DNA from 4 places in the Gelidimonas diazotrophica genome. Region 1 is predicted to be linked to each of the others. Evidence: predicted binding sites of a transcription regulator. Region 1 holds the regulator's gene; each other region holds the start of a gene.

Region 1 (4,321 bases):
CATTGATGCTTACTGCACCGAGCCTGCGGCAACCAACCCTCTTTGATAGGAATAGCGTTATGAAACGGTTTTTTCTGATGTCCCTGACGCTGGCCGGGATGATTTTTTCGGCGGGCGCGCTGGCCGAAAAAGCCGATGCAGACAAGCCGACCAACATCGAAGCCAACCAAATGGCTTACGATGATCTCAAACAGATCAACACCTTCATCGGCAACGTGGTCTTAACGCGCGGCACGCTGCTGATGAAAGCGGGCAAGGTGGTCGTCACGACAGACCCGGCCGGCTATCAGTTCGCCACTTTGTACGGCGCACCGGGTGCAGTGGCAACCTTTCGCCAGAAGCGCGATGGCGGTCCCAACCTGTGGGTGGAAGGACAGGCAGAGCGGATCGAATACGATACCAAGGCAGAAATAGCCAAATTGTTTTCGCACGCGAAGCTGAAGCGGCTCGATGGCAGCAAGACCATCGACGAAGTCGAAGGCGAATTCATTTCCTACAACAGCGGCAGCGAATTCTTCAACGTTACCAACAGCGCCAGCGGTGCCGGCACGCCGGGCAACGGGCGCATCAAGGTGACCATCCAGCCGCGTACTGTAAAGGGCCAATAAGATGAGCCGATCCAGTATCCCAGGCAGTACCCTGAGCGTGCGCGGGCTGCAAAAAAGTTACAGCAAACGGCTGGTCGTGCGCGACATCTCGCTGGAAGTAAAAAGCGGCGAAGTGGTTGGCTTGCTAGGCCCCAACGGGGCCGGCAAGACCACATCGTTTTACATGATCGTAGGTTTGGTGCCATCGGACGCCGGCACCATTGATCTCGACGGCGTCGACATCTCGCGCCTGCCGATCCATCGCCGCGCGTTACTCGGTCTGTCTTACCTGCCGCAGGAAGCCTCGGTTTTTCGTAAACTGACGGTCGAGGACAATATCCGTGCAGTACTGGAGTTGCAAAAAGAAAATGGCAAAGCGCTCTCGAAAGCTGCCATTGAAGAACGCCTGAACAAGCTGCTGGCCGACTTGCAAATTGAAAAATTGCGCGAAAATCAGGCGCTGTCGCTTTCCGGCGGCGAACGCCGGCGGGTCGAGATCGCCCGGGCGCTGGGCACCAACCCGCGCTTCATCCTGCTCGATGAACCGTTTGCCGGGATCGATCCGATTGCCGTCATCGAGATTCAGCGCATCGTGCGTTTCCTCAAGGAGCGCGGCATCGGCGTGCTGATCACCGACCACAATGTGCGCGAAACCCTCGGCATCTGCGACCGCGCCTACATCATCAACCAGGGTGCGGTGCTGGCCAGCGGCCAGCCCGACGACATCATTGAAGATGCCTCGGTACGGCGGGTGTACCTGGGCGAACATTTCCGCATGTGAAGATAAACCACCTGATGCGACAAGTCCTTTCGGTATGAAGCAATCACTCCAGCTGCGCACTTCGCAGCATCTTGCGCTGACGCCGCAGTTGCAGCAATCGATTCGCCTGCTGCAATTGTCGACGCTGGAGCTGCACCAGGAACTGGAACAGATTCTGTGCGACAACCCGCTGCTGGAACGGCTGGACGATCCGCTCGACCATTCGGTGCGTTTGCTGGCCGATGGCGCAATCAGCACCAGCCCTGCCACCACCACAGCCTCAGCTGAAACCGATCCAGCCAGTATGCAAGACGGCAGCGCCGCCGAAGCAGATGCCGGATTCGATACGCCCGATGCACAGACGGCCGCATCGGACTGGAGTTTTGACGATGTGGCGCGCACCAGCAAAGCACCGGAAGACGACGACGGCCGGGCCCAGCTCGGCGCCCACGAATGCACTCTGCGCGAGCACCTGCTGGAGCAAGCCCATTTAAGCTTGCAGCAACAGCGCGACCGCGCGTTGCTGGAATTGCTGATCGATGCGCTCGATGACAATGGCTACCTGGAAGAATCTCTTGACGCCATCCACGCTCGCTTGCCGTCCGAACTCGATATCGAGCCGGAAGATCTGACGTTCGCGCTGGCCTTGCTGCAAAGTTTCGACCCGGCCGGGGTTGGCGCACGCAACCCGTCGGAATGTCTGGCGCTGCAGATCCGCCGCCTGCCTAAAGCACCGTTCGTTACGCGTCGCCTGGCGCTGGCCATCGTCGAACAACACCTGGCTTTGTTTGCGCAGCGCGACTTTAGCAAACTCAGAAAACTGCTCGATTGCGACGATGAGGATTTGCGCGAAGCACAGGCGCTGATCAGGCAATGCAACCCGCATCCGGGCGCCATATTCGGCAGCGGCAGTGCCGATTATGTAGTGCCCGACGTCATAGTCAGGCCCGGCAAAAATGGCTGGCAAGTCAGTTTGAACCATGAAGTCATGCCGCGCCTGCGGGTCAATGCACTGTATGCCAACATCCTTAAGCAAGACAAGGGAAGCGGCTCGATGACGTCGCAGCTGCAGGAAGCGAAGTGGCTGATCAAGAATATGCGGCAGCGTTTTGATACGATTTTGCGCGTTGCACAAGCGATAGTCGAGCGGCAACGGAATTTTTTCAGCCACGGCGCAGTCGCCATGCGGCCTCTTGTCTTGCGTGAAATTGCTGATACACTAAACCTGCACGAGAGCACAATCTCCCGCGTCACTACCCAAAAATACATGCTCACGCCGCATGGTATGTTTGAGTTGAAATACTTCTTTGGCAGCCATGTCGCCACCGAAACCGGAGGAGAAGCTTCCTCCACTGCAATCCGCGCACTCATCAAACAATTGATAGGAGCTGAAAACCAGAAAACACCACTTTCCGACAGTAAAATCGCCGACATGCTGGGCGAGCAAGGTATGGTCATCGCCCGTCGTACCGTCGCAAAATACCGCGAAGCGCTCAAAATCCCGCCTGTCAATTTGCGAAAGTCTTTGTAGTCCAGTCGTCTGAAGTCCTTGCAATGCAGTTACTGTTGCTGCATTTTGACTCTGGCCGCCCCATCAGGCCCGAAGCAGGCAGCGATAATTTCCATAGGAGTGTTTTATGAATCTCACCATCAGTGGACATCACCTCGAAGTAACCCCCGCCATTCGCGAATATGTACAATCCAAAGTCGAGCGCATTACGCGCCACTTCGATCATGTCATTGATATCGCGCTCATCCTGAGCGTTGACAATCTCCCTGAAAAAGAAAAACGGCAACGCGCTGAAATCAACCTGAATCTCAGCGGGAAAGCGCTGCACGCTGAAAGCACGGATCAAAACCTGTACGCAGCCATCGATACGATGATCGACAAGCTCGACCGCCAAATCATCAAGCACAAGGGCAAGGTACAAGACCACCCACACGATGCCATCAAGCACCGGGACGGAGAACCCGAGTTGCCGGAAGCGTCCGCGATTTCCTGAGAGGAGATACGCAGAGTCGAACAATTCGACTCGCAACAATCAAGGGCGCAAGATGCGCCCTTTTTGGTACCTGATACATCGGTTCAATCTGCTACTGTTACCCGATTGCAACTCCATTCACCATTCCAGCCAAGGCGCACTTTCACCATGACAGAACACGTTCACATTTCGACCGAAAACCAGATCGGCTGCATCACGCTGAATCGTCCCAAGGCGCTCAATTCCTTGTCGCTGGAGATGATCCGGACTCTCACTGAAACGCTGCTGGCGTGGCGCGCCGACACCGGCATCCGCGCGGTGCTGATCCGCAGCAGCAGCGAAAAAGCTTTCTGCGCGGGCGGCGATATTCGTTTCTTTTACGATGTCGGCATTGCAACGCCGCGTGGCGGCAGCGCTTTGCTGGAAGATTTTTTCACCGAAGAATATGCGCTCAACCACCTGATCCATCATTATCCGAAACCGTATATCGCGCTGATGGATGGCGTGGTGATGGGCGGCGGCATGGGCGTGGCGCAAGCCGGCCCTGCCAGCCGGCTGCGCATCGTGACCGAACGCACCAAAATGGCGATGCCGGAAGTCAATATCGGCCTGTTCCCGGATGTCGGCAGCGGCTATTTTCTGTCGCGATGTGCAGGGCAACTCGGTACCTATCTGGGCGTTACCGGCGACATCATCACCGCCGCGGACGCCTTGTATGCGGGCCTGGCCGATTTTTTCCTGCCGTCGTCGCAATTGCCGGTCTTAACAGAAATGCTCGAATCCGGCGACGATATCGAGGTGCGGACGGCCATTTGCGACTTCGCAGCCGACTTCGACAATGGCATTGCGCCCGAGGCCAGCATGCTGGCGGTTCATCGGGACGCGATCAATCGCCATTTTGCACAGGATACAGTGCCAGACATCATCAAATCGCTGTCGCAGGACCAAGCACCGTTCGCCCAAAAGACTCTGGCCCTCATGCAAAAACGTTC
Region 2 (4,321 bases), 1.1 Mb from region 1:
GTGGACCTGTGCGGTGATTTTCCCGCGCACCGATGCCGCTGGGCGCGAGCGCCGCGTCCAGCGCTGGTCGGGCCAACTACTGGCGATTTGCGGCGTGCAACTGGAAGTGCAGCATCGGGTCGATGCGCAACAATCCCAGCAGATGCAGAATGCGATGATTGTCTCCAACCATATTTCCTGGCTGGATATTTTCGTCATCAATACCTATCAGCCGTGCCGCTTCGTCGCCAAATCCGATGTGCGCGACTGGCCGCTTATCGGCTGGCTTAGCAGCAAGGCTGGCACGGTATTCCTGGCGCGCGGCAATCGGCGCGAAGTCAAGCGGATTTATGCCGGGCTGGTGGCCGCCGTCCATGCCGGCGAGCGCGTCGCATTCTTTCCCGAAGGCACCACCACCGAGCAGGGCCTGTTGTTGCCGTTCCATGCCAACCTGTTCGAAGCGGCGATTGAAGCGGCAGTGCCGGTGCAGCCGTACGCGCTGCGCTATCTGGATGCCAGCGGCGCGCCGCATCCGGCAGTCGCTTTCATCGGCGACATGAGCTTTGCGCAAAGCATCTCCATCATCTTGAAGGCGCGGCAGATCAAGGCGGAACTGGTGCGGCTGCCGATGATTGAAACCACCGGCGCGCACCGGCGCGACATCGCGCAAGCAACCCGGTCATCGGTAGCGCAAGCGCTGGGACACCCGCCGTCGTAACGATGGGTCATTGAAATGCCTGCATCATCCCGGCGTTTGGCATTGCGGACAATCGACCTGAATCACGCTGCGGTCTTCCAGACAGACCGCCGTCAACTTTCCACCCCAGACACAACCGGTATCGAGCGATATCAGGTTCGGCCGTTGTACCAGTCCTAATGTGGACCAATGACCAAATACCATCGTCACATCCTCGCTGCGGCGGCTCGGCACCTCAAACCACGGCATCATGCCGGGCAGCGCGTTGGCAGCGCCTTCCTTGGTGGCGAAGTCCATCGTGCCGTCGGCGGCGCAAAAGCGGATTCTGGTCAGAATATTGACGATGCAGCGCAAACGGTCGGTGCCGGTCAGCGCATCGTCCCAGCGGTTGGGTTTATTACCGTACATCGCGCGCAACAATTCGATCCAGTGCGGCCCGCGCAGCGCGGTTTCCACTTCCTGCGCCAGCGCCAGCGTTCGGGCGGCGCTCCATTGCGGCGCCACGCCCGCATGGACCAGCAAATGGCCGTCCTGCATGATCGCCAGCGGCTGCTGGCGCACCCAGTCGAGCAGCGCATCGCAGTCCGGCGCTTGCAGGATGTCATCCAGCGTATCGGAGCGATGCACCGGGCGGATGCCTTGTGACGCGGCCAGCAAGTGCAAGTCGTGATTGCCCAATACTGTCCTGGCACGATCGCCGAGGCCGATTACCGTGCGTAAAGTGGCGAGCGAGTCAGGCCCGCGGTTGACCAGATCGCCGGCAAATAAAATGCGCGAAGCGGGTGACGTCGCATCAATGCGCGCCATCAATTCCAGCAGCGGGCGCTGGCAACCTTGCAGGTCGCCGATTACGTAAGTGTTCATGAAGTAGGCTTGTCTTTAAAAAAAATACACCGGCAATGCAGGCCTGCATTGCCGGTGTATTTGTATCATGTTTAGCCAGCATTTCATCGAAACCGCCGCTGGCACGGCGGTCTTGGTTGAACAGGATTACATCGCCGCTTTAAAGATGGCGACGATCTGCTCGTGGCTGGCCTGGATCGGGTTGGTGAATCCGCAGGCATCTTTCAGCGCGTTGGTGGACAGCGTTGCCAGATCTTCTTCCTTCACGTTCAGATCGGTCAGGCCCGATGGAATCTTCACATCCTTTGACAGTGTGCGGATGGCGGCGATACAGGCTTGCGCGCCTTGCTGATCGTTCATGTCTTTCACCTCAACGCCCATGGCAGCGGCGACATCTTTCAAGCGGCCCGCACAAACCGTCGCATTGAAGCTCTGAACGTGCGGCAGCAGCACTGCATTACAGACGCCGTGTGGCAAGTCATACATGCCGCCCAACTGATGCGCCATCGCGTGAACGTAACCCAGCGAAGCATTGTTGAACGCCATCCCGGCCAAAAACTGCGCGTAAGCCATCGCGGTACGCGCTGCCATGTCGTCGCCGTTGGCCACCGCATGCCGCAAAGACTGGCTGATGATGGTGACTGCTTTTAGCGCGCAGGCATCGGTCACCGGGGTGGCGGCGCTGGAGACATACGCTTCCACCGCGTGCGTCAGCGCATCCATTCCGGTTGCTGCAGTCAGACCTTTTGGCATGCCCGCCATCAGCTCCGGATCGTTGACCGACAGGATCGGGGTAACGTGCTTATCGACGATAGCCATTTTGATATGACGTTCTACATCGGTAATGATGCAGAAACGGGTCATTTCCGCAGCGGTCCCTGCGGTGGTATTAATGGAAATCAAAGGTAGTTGTGGTTTAGGGGAGCGATCGACGCCTTCGTAATCCTTGATTTCACCGCCGTTGGCTGCCACCAGAGCGATGCCCTTGGCGCAGTCGTGTGGCGAGCCGCCGCCCAGCGAGATGATGCAGTCACACCGGAATTCTTTCAGAATCACCAGACCTTCGGCCACGTTGATGGTGGTGGGGTTCGGCTTGGTGCCATCGTAGACCACGCTTTTCACGCCTGCTTCCGCCAGCAAAGCCTGCACCTGCGCGACCACGCCAATTTTATGCAATACGGTATCGGTCACGATCAGCGCTTGCCGGTAACCATACGATTTGATGGTGCCGGCGGCGTCTTTCAGGCAGCCTGCGCCAATCATGTTAACGGAAGGCATAAAGAAAGTGGATGTAGTCATAGCAAGTACTCCTGATAGGTAAGGCTTTTGCAAAACGCGCAAGCCAGGCGGGATTGTGATGGTTCTGATAATGAATCTTTGCCACCAGTGCCCGGTGCATATGCCTTTTGCCGCAATTGCCATGCCAGCCTGACTTTTTGTGCGAAAAACCCGGGAATGGCGCATCAGTTGGGGTGTAAGCGCTGATCGGAACGCAATGCCGCACAGGGCTTTGCTGAAAGTGGTTATTTTTGGGACACAGTGCTTGTTTTTGGAACACAGCAAGAATTACTGTTCCAATATTGCACTGTGAAAACAAAAATGCGCGGATGTAATTGAAGCTGCCAAGCCTTGCATGCTTTTATTAAAATAAGATGCTTCATACACTTTCGCCCACTTCCGCACAAAAATAAACATGGCCCGACTTCCCCGACTCGTAATTCCCCAGCAGCCGCACCACATTCTTCAGCAAGGCCATAACCGGCAGCCGATTTTTTGCGACAGCAGTGATTTTCTGGCTTTTCTGGACTGGCTGCACGATGCTGCGCGCCAGTTCAAGGTCGCCATTCACGCCTACGTATTGATGGAAAATCATATTCATCTGTTAGCCACGCCCACTGATGAAGCCGGTTTGGGCCGCATGATGCAATGGGTGGGACGCCATTACGTGCCGTATTTCAACCGCAAACATGGACATGTCGGAACGCTGTGGCAGGGCCGTTTCAAGACTTCGGTGATCGAAGCGCCGCGCTACCTGCTGACCTGTTATCGCTATCTCGAAACCAATCCGGTGCGCTCCGGCCTGGTGGCGACGGCGGCGCAATATCCGTGGTCGAGTTATGCGCACCATGTCGGAGCCAGAGTTGATCCGCTGGTGACCGATCACCCGCTGTATTGGTCGCTGGGCAATACGCCTTTTGAGCGCGAGGCGGAATATAAGGCATTGCTGGAACAGGCCTTGCCGCCGAAACAGGTTGCATTGCTGAATGCATCGCTATTAAAAGGCTGGGTACTGGGCGACACAGCGTTTCAGCAGTCGCTGGCACAGCAAGTGAATCGCCGCGTGGCGCCAGCCAGAAGAGGGCGGCCACGGAAAAAAGCCGAGGTATCGCGCGTCAAGCTGGATTGATCAAGGCGGATAGCACGCTAGAAAAACAGATACTGCTGTAACAGGCAACCTTTAGTTACTCTGTCCCTATTTAAATCTATTTTCAAAATTATTCGTACTTAATTTTACACTGACCCTAATTATTGTTATTGAGTTTTCTTTTGCGCTGCACTATTCTTCGCTTTCAAACTCATCAAGCAGTGGAGAACGGCTATGCGCGCACAAGGTATGTACGATCCATCCAATGAACATGACGCCTGCGGCGTCGGTTTTATTGCCCATATCAAAGGCGTCAAATCGCATTCCGTGATCGAGCAGGGTTTGCTGATCCTGAAAAATCTGGATCATCGGGGCGCAGTCGGCGCCGATAAGCTGATGGGCGATGGCGCCGGTATCCTGATTCAGATTCCCGATCA
Region 3 (4,321 bases), 1.4 Mb from region 1:
CATGCGGCGCATATAGGCCTCGGCTGCCGGAGTGACAACGATATTCATTTAAGCCGCCTGATAACGTGGATACGCGTTGTCGATGATGACGGTTTTGTCCACCGGGCAAACCGCCAGACATTGCGCTTCGTCGAAATGGCCGAGACATTCGGTACATTTCTTGGCATCGATGAGGTAGACCCCGTTCTTTTCGCGGATGGCGACGTTCGGACATTCAGGCTCGCAAGCGGAGCAGCCGGAGCATTGGGAAGCGACGATTTTGTATGCCATGATTTTTCCTTGGTTGAGTGATTGACTATTGCTTACGCGGCGGCGATGTAGGCGCCCTGCCGGATGTCGGCGTCGCCGCGCTGCTGGTGCACTATCCGGCCCGACTCGACTTGCTCCAGATAGTTGTTGAAATACAGGATCACCGATTGCTCGATGAACTGATGGGCGTACTGCTCGACCGGGTCGATGCCGGCCTGTTTCAGTTCCGAGCGCGGGCAGCCGCCGATCTTGGCTACGAACACCGCGTGGCAGTCGTTGATCGCGCGGATCACGCCGGGCAGCGCATCCTCGTTGTCGTAACCGCCCTGACAGTACAGATCGACGCGGCGGTGGCCGGTAAACTTCGCGCCTGTCGCGGAAACCTCGTAGATCTGGAATTCGCCGGCGTGGCCGAAGTGCTGGTTGATCTTGCCGTCGCCCTTGGTGGCGACCGCGACCAGCAGCTTGATATCGCTGGTTTTTCGCGTCAGCGTATCGAGCGCGGCATCCCTGGCCGCAACCTTGGCCTGGCGCTGTTTTTCCACGCCCGCCTGGTAGGCCTGGCGCGCGTCAAGGTCGTAGCTGACCTCCATCGCTGCCACTTTTTCGTTGGTGAACTCGGCGCTGCGATCCTCGCCCAGCAAACCGACGGCGTCGGCCCGGCACTGGCGGCAATGGCGCATCATGTTCATCTCGCCTTCGCAACTGTCCTGCAACGCTTTCAACTCTTGCGCGGTTGGGCCACGCTGGCCGCGCAAGCCGAACACGGTGCCGTGTTCGGGCGCCGAAATCAGCGGCATGATGTTGTGCAAAAACGCGCCACGCGATTTGACGGCCTTATTGACCGCAGCCAGATGGTGATCGTTGATGCCGGGGATCATTACCGAATTGACCTTGCACAGGATGCCGCGCGCAGTCAGCATCTCCAGACCCAGCAACTGCCGTTCGCTCAGAATCCGGGCCGCTTCGATGCCGGTCCAGCGCTTGTTCCGGTAGTAGATCCATGGGTAGATATGCTGGCCGATTTCGGGATCGATCATGTTGATCGTGATGGTCACATGGTCGACCTTCAGAGCATGGATGGCGTCCACGTGATCCGGCAGCGCCAGGCCGTTGGTCGACAGGCACAGCTTGATGTCGGGTGCGGTTCTGGCAATCAGCTCAAATGCCTTGAAGGTCCTAGCTGGATTGGCCAGCGCGTCGCCGGGGCCGGCGATGCCGACCACCGTCATCTGCGGAATCGCCGACGCTACCGCCAGCACTTTTTTAGCCGCCAGTTCCGGCGACAGCGTTTCGCTGACGACGCCGGGCCGCGATTCGTTCGAACAATCGTATTTGCGGTTGCAATAATTGCACTGGATGTTGCAGGCCGGCGCGACGGCGATGTGCATCCGCGCAAAATGGTGGTGCGCTTCTTCGCTGTAGCACGGATGGTTCTTGACCTTTTCCCAGACCTCGGGGGCGATGTCCGATGGGCCTGATGCGGAGCCGCAACCGAATTTGCCGTCGCCGCCGGTGCTGCCGCAGCCGGCCTGCGGCGCTGCAGCGACAGCGGCAGTGCGCGCTGCGAGCGGCTTGATCTCCTTAATCCCGATATACGCGGTAGATCGCATGAATTGCCCCTTTGAGAAAACGACGCAGGTGCGTCTCTTTCAAGGGTAATAGCCAGAACTGTGCCAGAAGCAATTTATCGTTAAAAATCAATGAGATACATGATATACGACAGATGAATCCGGTGACAATCGCGACATTCGCCACGCGCTTGTCGCAAACCTGACACTGCAAACCCGACACTGGTCTGATGTGGGCCAGGCGAGCAGAGCGAAATAGTACGATTTTGTAGGAGCGCATCCGGGCGCGAAAGCAGTCGCCAGACTGCAGCCGTTGTCGCGCCCGGGTGCGCGCCTACAAGACAATCATATTTATTATGGAGTATGGTTAAAAACTATGCCATTGCCGCTTATATTCATTGCGACATACAAATATACTCAGATCATAGCGTGTGGCAGAGTAACTGTTCAGCCCACTATGAGGTTGATATCCAAGTGACAGCTTTATGTTGTTGACGGTTTATTGACGCTGTTTTTGATGTTAGGCCGCTTGGGACGCAGCCGTTTGTGTGCTGCAGAAAATGGATCAGAAATGAAGGCTGTTTGAGCGAAGCGAGTTCCTTCATTTCCCATTTTTTGCAGCACACAAACGGGTACCCGAAGGGCAAGTCTGCGGTCGCCTTTCTTTTGCTTACTTTTCTTTGGCGAAGCAAAGAAAAGTAAGTAGCCGTCGGGCTACCCCCGACAAAGCATCCACGAAGGGCAAAGCGATTAATTAAGTCGTCAACTTTACAGTCGCCCTCTCCCCAGCCCTCTCCCGCAAGCGGGCGAGGGGGTATTCATAGCGGGCTGAATAGTTACGTGGCAGATGGGTCAGAACTTCTTCACTTCGATGCCGTGCTTCTGCAATGCATACCCCATTTGCCGCGCCGAAATATTCAGCAGCCGCGCCGCTTTCGCCTGCACCCAGCCGCATTGTTCCAGCGCCCACAGCAGCCGTTCGCGCTCCGACGTCGGCGGCTGTTCCGAATGCACTGCTGCAGTGCCATCCCGGATCGGAATCGTCACCCTCTTTTCCGCGCCACCCGGCACATGCGCGCCAGTGTCCGGTTCATGTAGCAATTGCGTCAGACATTTGTTCTGCGTACAGGACAGATTCAACTCGCTGATCAGATTCCCACGCGCCATGGTCGCAGTGCGTTCGACGCAGTTCTCCAGCTGGCGCACGTTGCCCGGCCAATAGCAATTCATCATCGAGTTGATCGCTTCCGGCGTCAGAACCACTTCGCGCTGGTTTTCGCGTCTGAATTTGTCGATGAAAAATTCGACCAGGTACGGAATGTCCTCGCGCCGCTCGCGCAACGGCGGGATGAAGATCGACACCACGTTGATCCGGTAATACAGATCGGCGCGAAAGTCGCCGTTCGCTACCGCCTGTTCCAGGTCGCGGTTGGTGGCGGTGATCAGCCGCACATCGACCTTGATCGAACGCGAACCGCCGACCCGCTCGAACTCGCGCTCCTGCAGCACGCGCAGCAGCTTGGCTTGGAATGCCGGCGAGATGTCGCCGATCTCGTCGAGAAACAGCGTGCCGCCGTTGGCCAGTTCAAAGCGTCCCTTGCGTTCGGTCTGGGCGCCGGTGAATGCGCCTTTTTCGTGGCCGAACAATTCCGACTCCAGCAGCGTTTCCGACAGCGCCGCGCAATTGACCTTGATGAACGGCCCGTCCTTGCGCGGGCTCAAATAATGGATTGCGTGCGCGATCACTTCCTTGCCGGTACCGCTCTCGCCGCGCAGCAGCATGGTCGAGCGCGACGGCGCGGACTGATGCACTTCAGCGAACACTTCCTGCATCGCCTTGGAAATTCCGATCACGTTGTCGAGGCTGTACTTGCCCTGCAGTTCCTTTTTCAGGCGGCGCTTTTCCTCGATCAGCTGGGTGCGCTCAGCGGTAACCGCGCGGTGCAGCCGCACTGTCTGTCCGACCAGATTGGCGATCATGGTCAGGAAGCGCACATCGCGATCGAAACTGTGCTGGCGGTGATCCTGATAATCCAGAACCCGGTCGATCGACAACACGCCGAGGATTTCGTGGGCGGCCTTGATCGGCACGCCGATGAAGGCTATCGCCTTGCCCGGTATCAGTTCCGCTGCGGCGGTGCGATTGAGGAACAGCGGTTCTTTCGAGATATCGGCTATCACGCTGGGCATGCCGGTCTGGTAAATCCGCCCGGTGATGCCTTCGCCGACACGGAAGCGGCCGCGGCGGAATTCCTCGCTCGACATCCCGCTTGCACCAACCAGGTGCAGCTCACCGGATTCGTGCATCAAACTGATCATGCCGCGCCGGGTATCCATTTGAATTCCGAGGATATTCATGACCTCGCGCAGGGTCTTCGACAGGTCCAGAGACGAGCCCAGTATCTTGCTGATTTCATACATCGTAATAAGCTCTACCACCTCATTTCGCTCAGCCATATTAGCCATTGAACTCTCCTTAAGGGCACCTCGAATAACCGCGT
Region 4 (4,321 bases), 1.8 Mb from region 1:
AAGTGCGAGCATCGATGCGAGCTTAAGTGCGGCAAGTTGTTGTTTCATAAACCCTTTTTCTGAAGCAATTCAAGACGCTTGTTAGTTTATGGCAAGTCTCAATGCAACACCAACGACTATCGCCCAATTTGCGCCATTGCAACAACAAGCCCTTAAAAAAAACAGGCGGGCAGCGCCGAAGCACTGCCCGCCTGTTTCTTGTTTGACATTGGAGTCGATCTTTTGACTGCCCTTATATCTAATACAAATGTCAAATATTATGACGCGTAACTTATGACAAGTAGCTTATGACAAGTAGCTTATGACGAGTAGTACATGTCAAATTCAACTGGATGCGTCGTCATGCGAATACGCTGCACTTCAGTCATTTTCAGTTCCAAATATGCATCAATCATGCTGTCGCTGAAAACACCGCCACGGGTCAGGAACTCGCGATCCTGGTCCAGCGCTTCCAGAGCTTGCTCAAGCGAAGAACATACAGTCGGGATCAGTGCTTCTTCTTCAGGCGGCAAATGGTATAGATCTTTGGTTGCTGCTTCACCCGGATGAATCTTGTTTTGCACCCCGTCTAAGCCAGCCATCAGCAGAGCGGCGAAGCACAGGTATGGGTTAGCCAGAGGGTCCGGGAAACGCGCTTCAACCCGACGTCCCTTCGGATTTGCCACGTGTGGAATACGAATCGAAGCGGAGCGATTGCGGGCCGAATATGCCAGCTTGACCGGTGCTTCATAGCCTGGAACCAGACGCTTGTAAGAGTTGGTGCCAGGATTGGTGATTGCATTCAAAGCGCGTGCATGCTTGATGATGCCGCCGATGTAATACAGCGCGAAGTCCGACAAACCGGCATAGCCGTCGCCTGCAAACAGGTTTTTGCCGTCTTTCCAGACTGATTGATGCACATGCATGCCGGAACCATTGTCGCCAACCAACGGCTTCGGCATGAAAGTTGCCGTTTTACCATAGGTGTGGGCAACATTCCAGACCACATATTTCATATTCTGGGTCCAGTCCGCACGCTCAACCAGCGTCGAGAATCGGGTACCGATTTCATTCTGGCCGGCACCGCCGACTTCGTGGTGATGCACTTCAACCGGAATGCCGAGGCCTTCCAGAATCAGGCACATTTCAGAACGCATGTCCTGGAAACTGTCGACTGGTGGCACTGGGAAATAACCGCCCTTGACAGCAGGACGATGGCCGCTGTTGCCGCCTTCAAGCTTGGCGCCGGTCGACCAGGATGCTTCGTCCGAATCGATCTTGACGAAGCAGCCGGACATATCGACGTTCCAGCGCACACTATCAAAAATAAAAAATTCAGGTTCCGGACCAAAGTAGGCGGTGTCGCCCAGGCCAGACGATTTCAGGTAGGCTTCGGCGCGCTTGGCAATCGAGCGTGGATCGCGGTCATAGCCTTTGCCATCGGATGGCTCGATCACGTCACACTGCATGAACAATGTGGTTTCTTCCATGAACGGATCGATATTGGCAGTTGACGGATCTGGCATCAACAACATGTCGGACGCTTCAATACCTTTCCAGCCAGCGACCGAGGAGCCATCGAATGCATGGCCGGACTCGAATTTGTCCATATCAAAATGAGATACCGGAACAGTCACGTGCTGTTCTTTGCCCCTTGTATCTGCAAAGCGAAAATCAACGAATTTGACTTCGTTGTCTTTGGCCATCTTCAAGACTTCTGCGGCTGTCATTGCCATGCGAAACTCCTCAAATAAAGATAAAAATAATTCGAATTAAGTATTGAGCCAACCATTAAGCCAACCATTGGGCCAACTGTTCCAGTGCGATCAAACTTCAGCGAAAGATCATAGCAGATTCCATGCCATGAACTTCCACCCCACAAGACATTAATCAGACTGGTTTAATAAGGTATTTCAGCCGCATAACAATCAATTTACATATTGCAATCCAGCGCGGCTCACCATATCGGTGCAAATAAAATATTAAGCGCTAATTTAGTGCATCAATATAAAAATATCTTGTTTCGCATCAAAACAGTGCGCGCCATCCCAAAACAATTGCCATCAATGATCTGCATGCAATCTCGTTTCACGCATTATAATTATTTTACCGATCCTACAATGCAAGGCTGAATATGAATCCTCGTGACATTCTTGCCATCGCGAGACAGCGCGGCACAGAGCAATCTCTTCCCTATGCCGGTGCCGTCACACCCCAGGAAGCGTTCACTTTATTGCAGGCAAACATCAAGGTCAAACTCATCGATGTGCGTACCAATGCCGAACGCGACTGGGTTGGAAAAGTAGACATTAATGATATCCAGCTTGCAGCCGTGCAGTGGAACATCTATCCGGGCAGCATTCCGAATCCGGATTTTCTGGCCCAGTTGAAGCAAGTAGCAAGTAAAGATAATATCCTGCTGTTCCTGTGCCGCTCTGGCGTACGCTCGCGCCATGCGGCCAAACTAGCCACAGAAAATGATTATCTGCACTGCTTCGATATTCTCGAAGGCTTCGAAGGCAACAAGAACGCCGATGGCCATCGCAAAACCGTAGGCGGCTGGTGCCATGCCGAACTGCCCTGGACCGGCGCCTGATTTGATTTGATGTAAAAGAGAAATCAGGCGCCGTCGCTACCGCGCATCAACAACAGTATCCGCTTGCGCACAAAATCGATATGACTGCGCAAGTCATACACACCTTGGGCGAAAGACAGTGGAATCGAAATCCGGTTTACGCTCGCCTCGATCTCGCCCAGCCGTTTCAATTGTGCCGCATACACTTCGGCCCGCTTTTCCGGCGGCACCTCTTCTATCGTCTGCTCGACGATGCGCAGCTTGCCGTACCAGCGATAGATGCGCGAACGGATGCGCCACACATAGAGCGGCGGCACGATGCGCGACAGCGGCAGAATCAGCGCTCCCAGCGCCACCACCACGACCCACATGCGCTCGGAAAAATTCGCCAGCCAGAACGGCAGGTATCGTTGCATTAGCGGCGGCCCGCTTTTGTAGAATTTCTCGGCTTCCGGGGCCACCGGGATTTCGGTATAGCTGGCAGTCGGAAAATCGCCTCTTTTACTGAACCAACCGGCGCCGCCATGGATCTCAGCCGCCGCCTGCACCAGCAGATCGATCAGGGACGGATGCAAACCGGCGCGCGCCACCAGAGTAGCCGTCGGCGCGATCAAATGATAATCCTCGGCTGGCAAATCCCGTCCCAGATCAACAATGCCACGCGGCAAAACGACATGCGTCAAATAAGGAAAGCGTCGGGAGTAAGCCTCGGCCTGGGTAAAATTAAACAATTTGATCCCTGGCGTTTGCAGCAACATCTGGATCAAGGGCGCATCCGGTGCCGAACTGAATACCAAGCCATCGATTTGCCCTGCCAGCAGAGCCATTGTCGCGGGCGTGTTTTCCAGGCTGCCGAGCGTCAAATCACTGGCCTCGATGCCATTGACGTCCAGCAGTTGTCTGACCAGGCGCGGCACGCCGGTGCCTTCCGGGCCGACATTGATCGACAAGCCCTTCAACTGGGTCAGTTGTGTAATATTTTTGGATTCGCGGTAAAACAGCCAGACCGGCTCGGTGAATAAACTCCCGAGCGACAACAAGCCGTGTTGCTGCGCCTGCTCCAGCTTGATCGAGCCGCTCTGGACAAATGCGATATCCACTCCGGAGCCTGGATCTTCAAGCCGCCGCAGGTTTTCTTCCGAACCCAGCGACGCTTTGAACTTGATGCTGATGCCCTGCTTTGCCAGCGCTTTTGCGTACTTGCCGGCAAATGCCTGGTACGCACTATTTTCCTGGCCGGTGGAAAGTGTGATTTTGGATGGCGGGGATGGGTCCACCAGCCAGTAAGCGAGGCCACAAACCAGTGCGATAATCAGAATGGTGGGGCCCGCCGTTATCAACAAATCACTCAGGGAAAAGCGGGTGAACTTGAGGATTTTCGGCATGAATCGTTTGCGCAGTGTCATGTGAACGCACATTGCCAAGAAACGCGCCACTATGCAAGGAAAAACCTTTGCTCTCAGCACGAATGAGCGCATTTCCGCATCGGATCGGGCTGGCGCGACACGGTCAGTCCGATTTTCGCCGCCTTTCGCCTGTGAGTTGGCCGCCCTCGTGGTATCTTATTTCCGAAAACCCCGTTGGCGGCAAGACAGCAACGATAACGGGGCTGCAAGTGCCAACTCAAACCAGATGCCATGACTGAAAAATTTATCCCACTCACGGATTACCGCAACCTCAATAACGTACCTGAAATACCCTCGGTGCTTGAAGCACCGAGCGGTCTGTTAAGCGACACATTGAAGCGTCCCTTGCGTGACCTGCGTA

Evidence for each region. The regulator sigma-54, encoded in region 1, starts transcription at its own class of promoters, with help from an activator protein. The targets are predictions, from matches to a motif close to TGGCANGNAANCTGCTTT.
Region 2: a site for sigma-54 is predicted at 2,928-2,945, ahead of yiaY (L-threonine dehydrogenase). Genes of this name have one in related genera too.
Region 3: a site for sigma-54 is predicted at 1,911-1,928, ahead of nifB (nitrogenase cofactor biosynthesis protein NifB). Genes of this name have one in related genera too.
Region 4: a site for sigma-54 is predicted at 1,826-1,843, ahead of glnA (type I glutamate--ammonia ligase). Genes of this name have one in related genera too.

The regions. Positions count from the first base shown of each region.
Region 1 covers NZ_CM146349.1:281,138-285,458, reverse strand. The annotation lists gene lptC (LPS export ABC transporter periplasmic protein LptC) at 1-6, shown strand, start outside; gene lptA (lipopolysaccharide transport periplasmic protein LptA) at 60-608, shown strand; gene lptB (LPS export ABC transporter ATP-binding protein) at 610-1,368, shown strand; gene KGFNPO_RS01375 (RNA polymerase factor sigma-54) at 1,403-2,878, shown strand; gene hpf (ribosome hibernation-promoting factor, HPF/YfiA family) at 2,985-3,350, shown strand; gene KGFNPO_RS01365 (enoyl-CoA hydratase/isomerase family protein) at 3,498-4,321, shown strand, end outside.
Region 2 covers NZ_CM146349.1:3,024,330-3,028,650, reverse strand. The annotation lists gene KGFNPO_RS14085 (lysophospholipid acyltransferase family protein) at 1-697, shown strand, start outside; gene KGFNPO_RS14080 (symmetrical bis(5'-nucleosyl)-tetraphosphatase) at 722-1,540, opposite strand; gene yiaY (L-threonine dehydrogenase) at 1,667-2,818, opposite strand; gene KGFNPO_RS14070 (transposase) at 3,213-3,926, shown strand; gene KGFNPO_RS14065 (glutamate synthase-related protein) at 4,119-4,321, shown strand, end outside.
Region 3 covers NZ_CM146349.1:1,682,520-1,686,840, reverse strand. The annotation lists gene KGFNPO_RS07765 (HesB/IscA family protein) at 1-48, opposite strand, end outside; gene KGFNPO_RS07760 (4Fe-4S dicluster domain-containing protein) at 49-270, opposite strand; gene nifB (nitrogenase cofactor biosynthesis protein NifB) at 303-1,862, opposite strand; gene nifA (nif-specific transcriptional activator NifA) at 2,673-4,286, opposite strand.
Region 4 covers NZ_CM146349.1:2,034,849-2,039,169, forward strand. The annotation lists gene KGFNPO_RS09405 (DUF4124 domain-containing protein) at 1-48, opposite strand, end outside; gene glnA (type I glutamate--ammonia ligase) at 300-1,715, opposite strand; gene KGFNPO_RS09415 (rhodanese-like domain-containing protein) at 2,114-2,575, shown strand; gene KGFNPO_RS09420 (TAXI family TRAP transporter solute-binding subunit) at 2,599-3,939, opposite strand; gene moaA (GTP 3',8-cyclase MoaA) at 4,192-4,321, shown strand, end outside.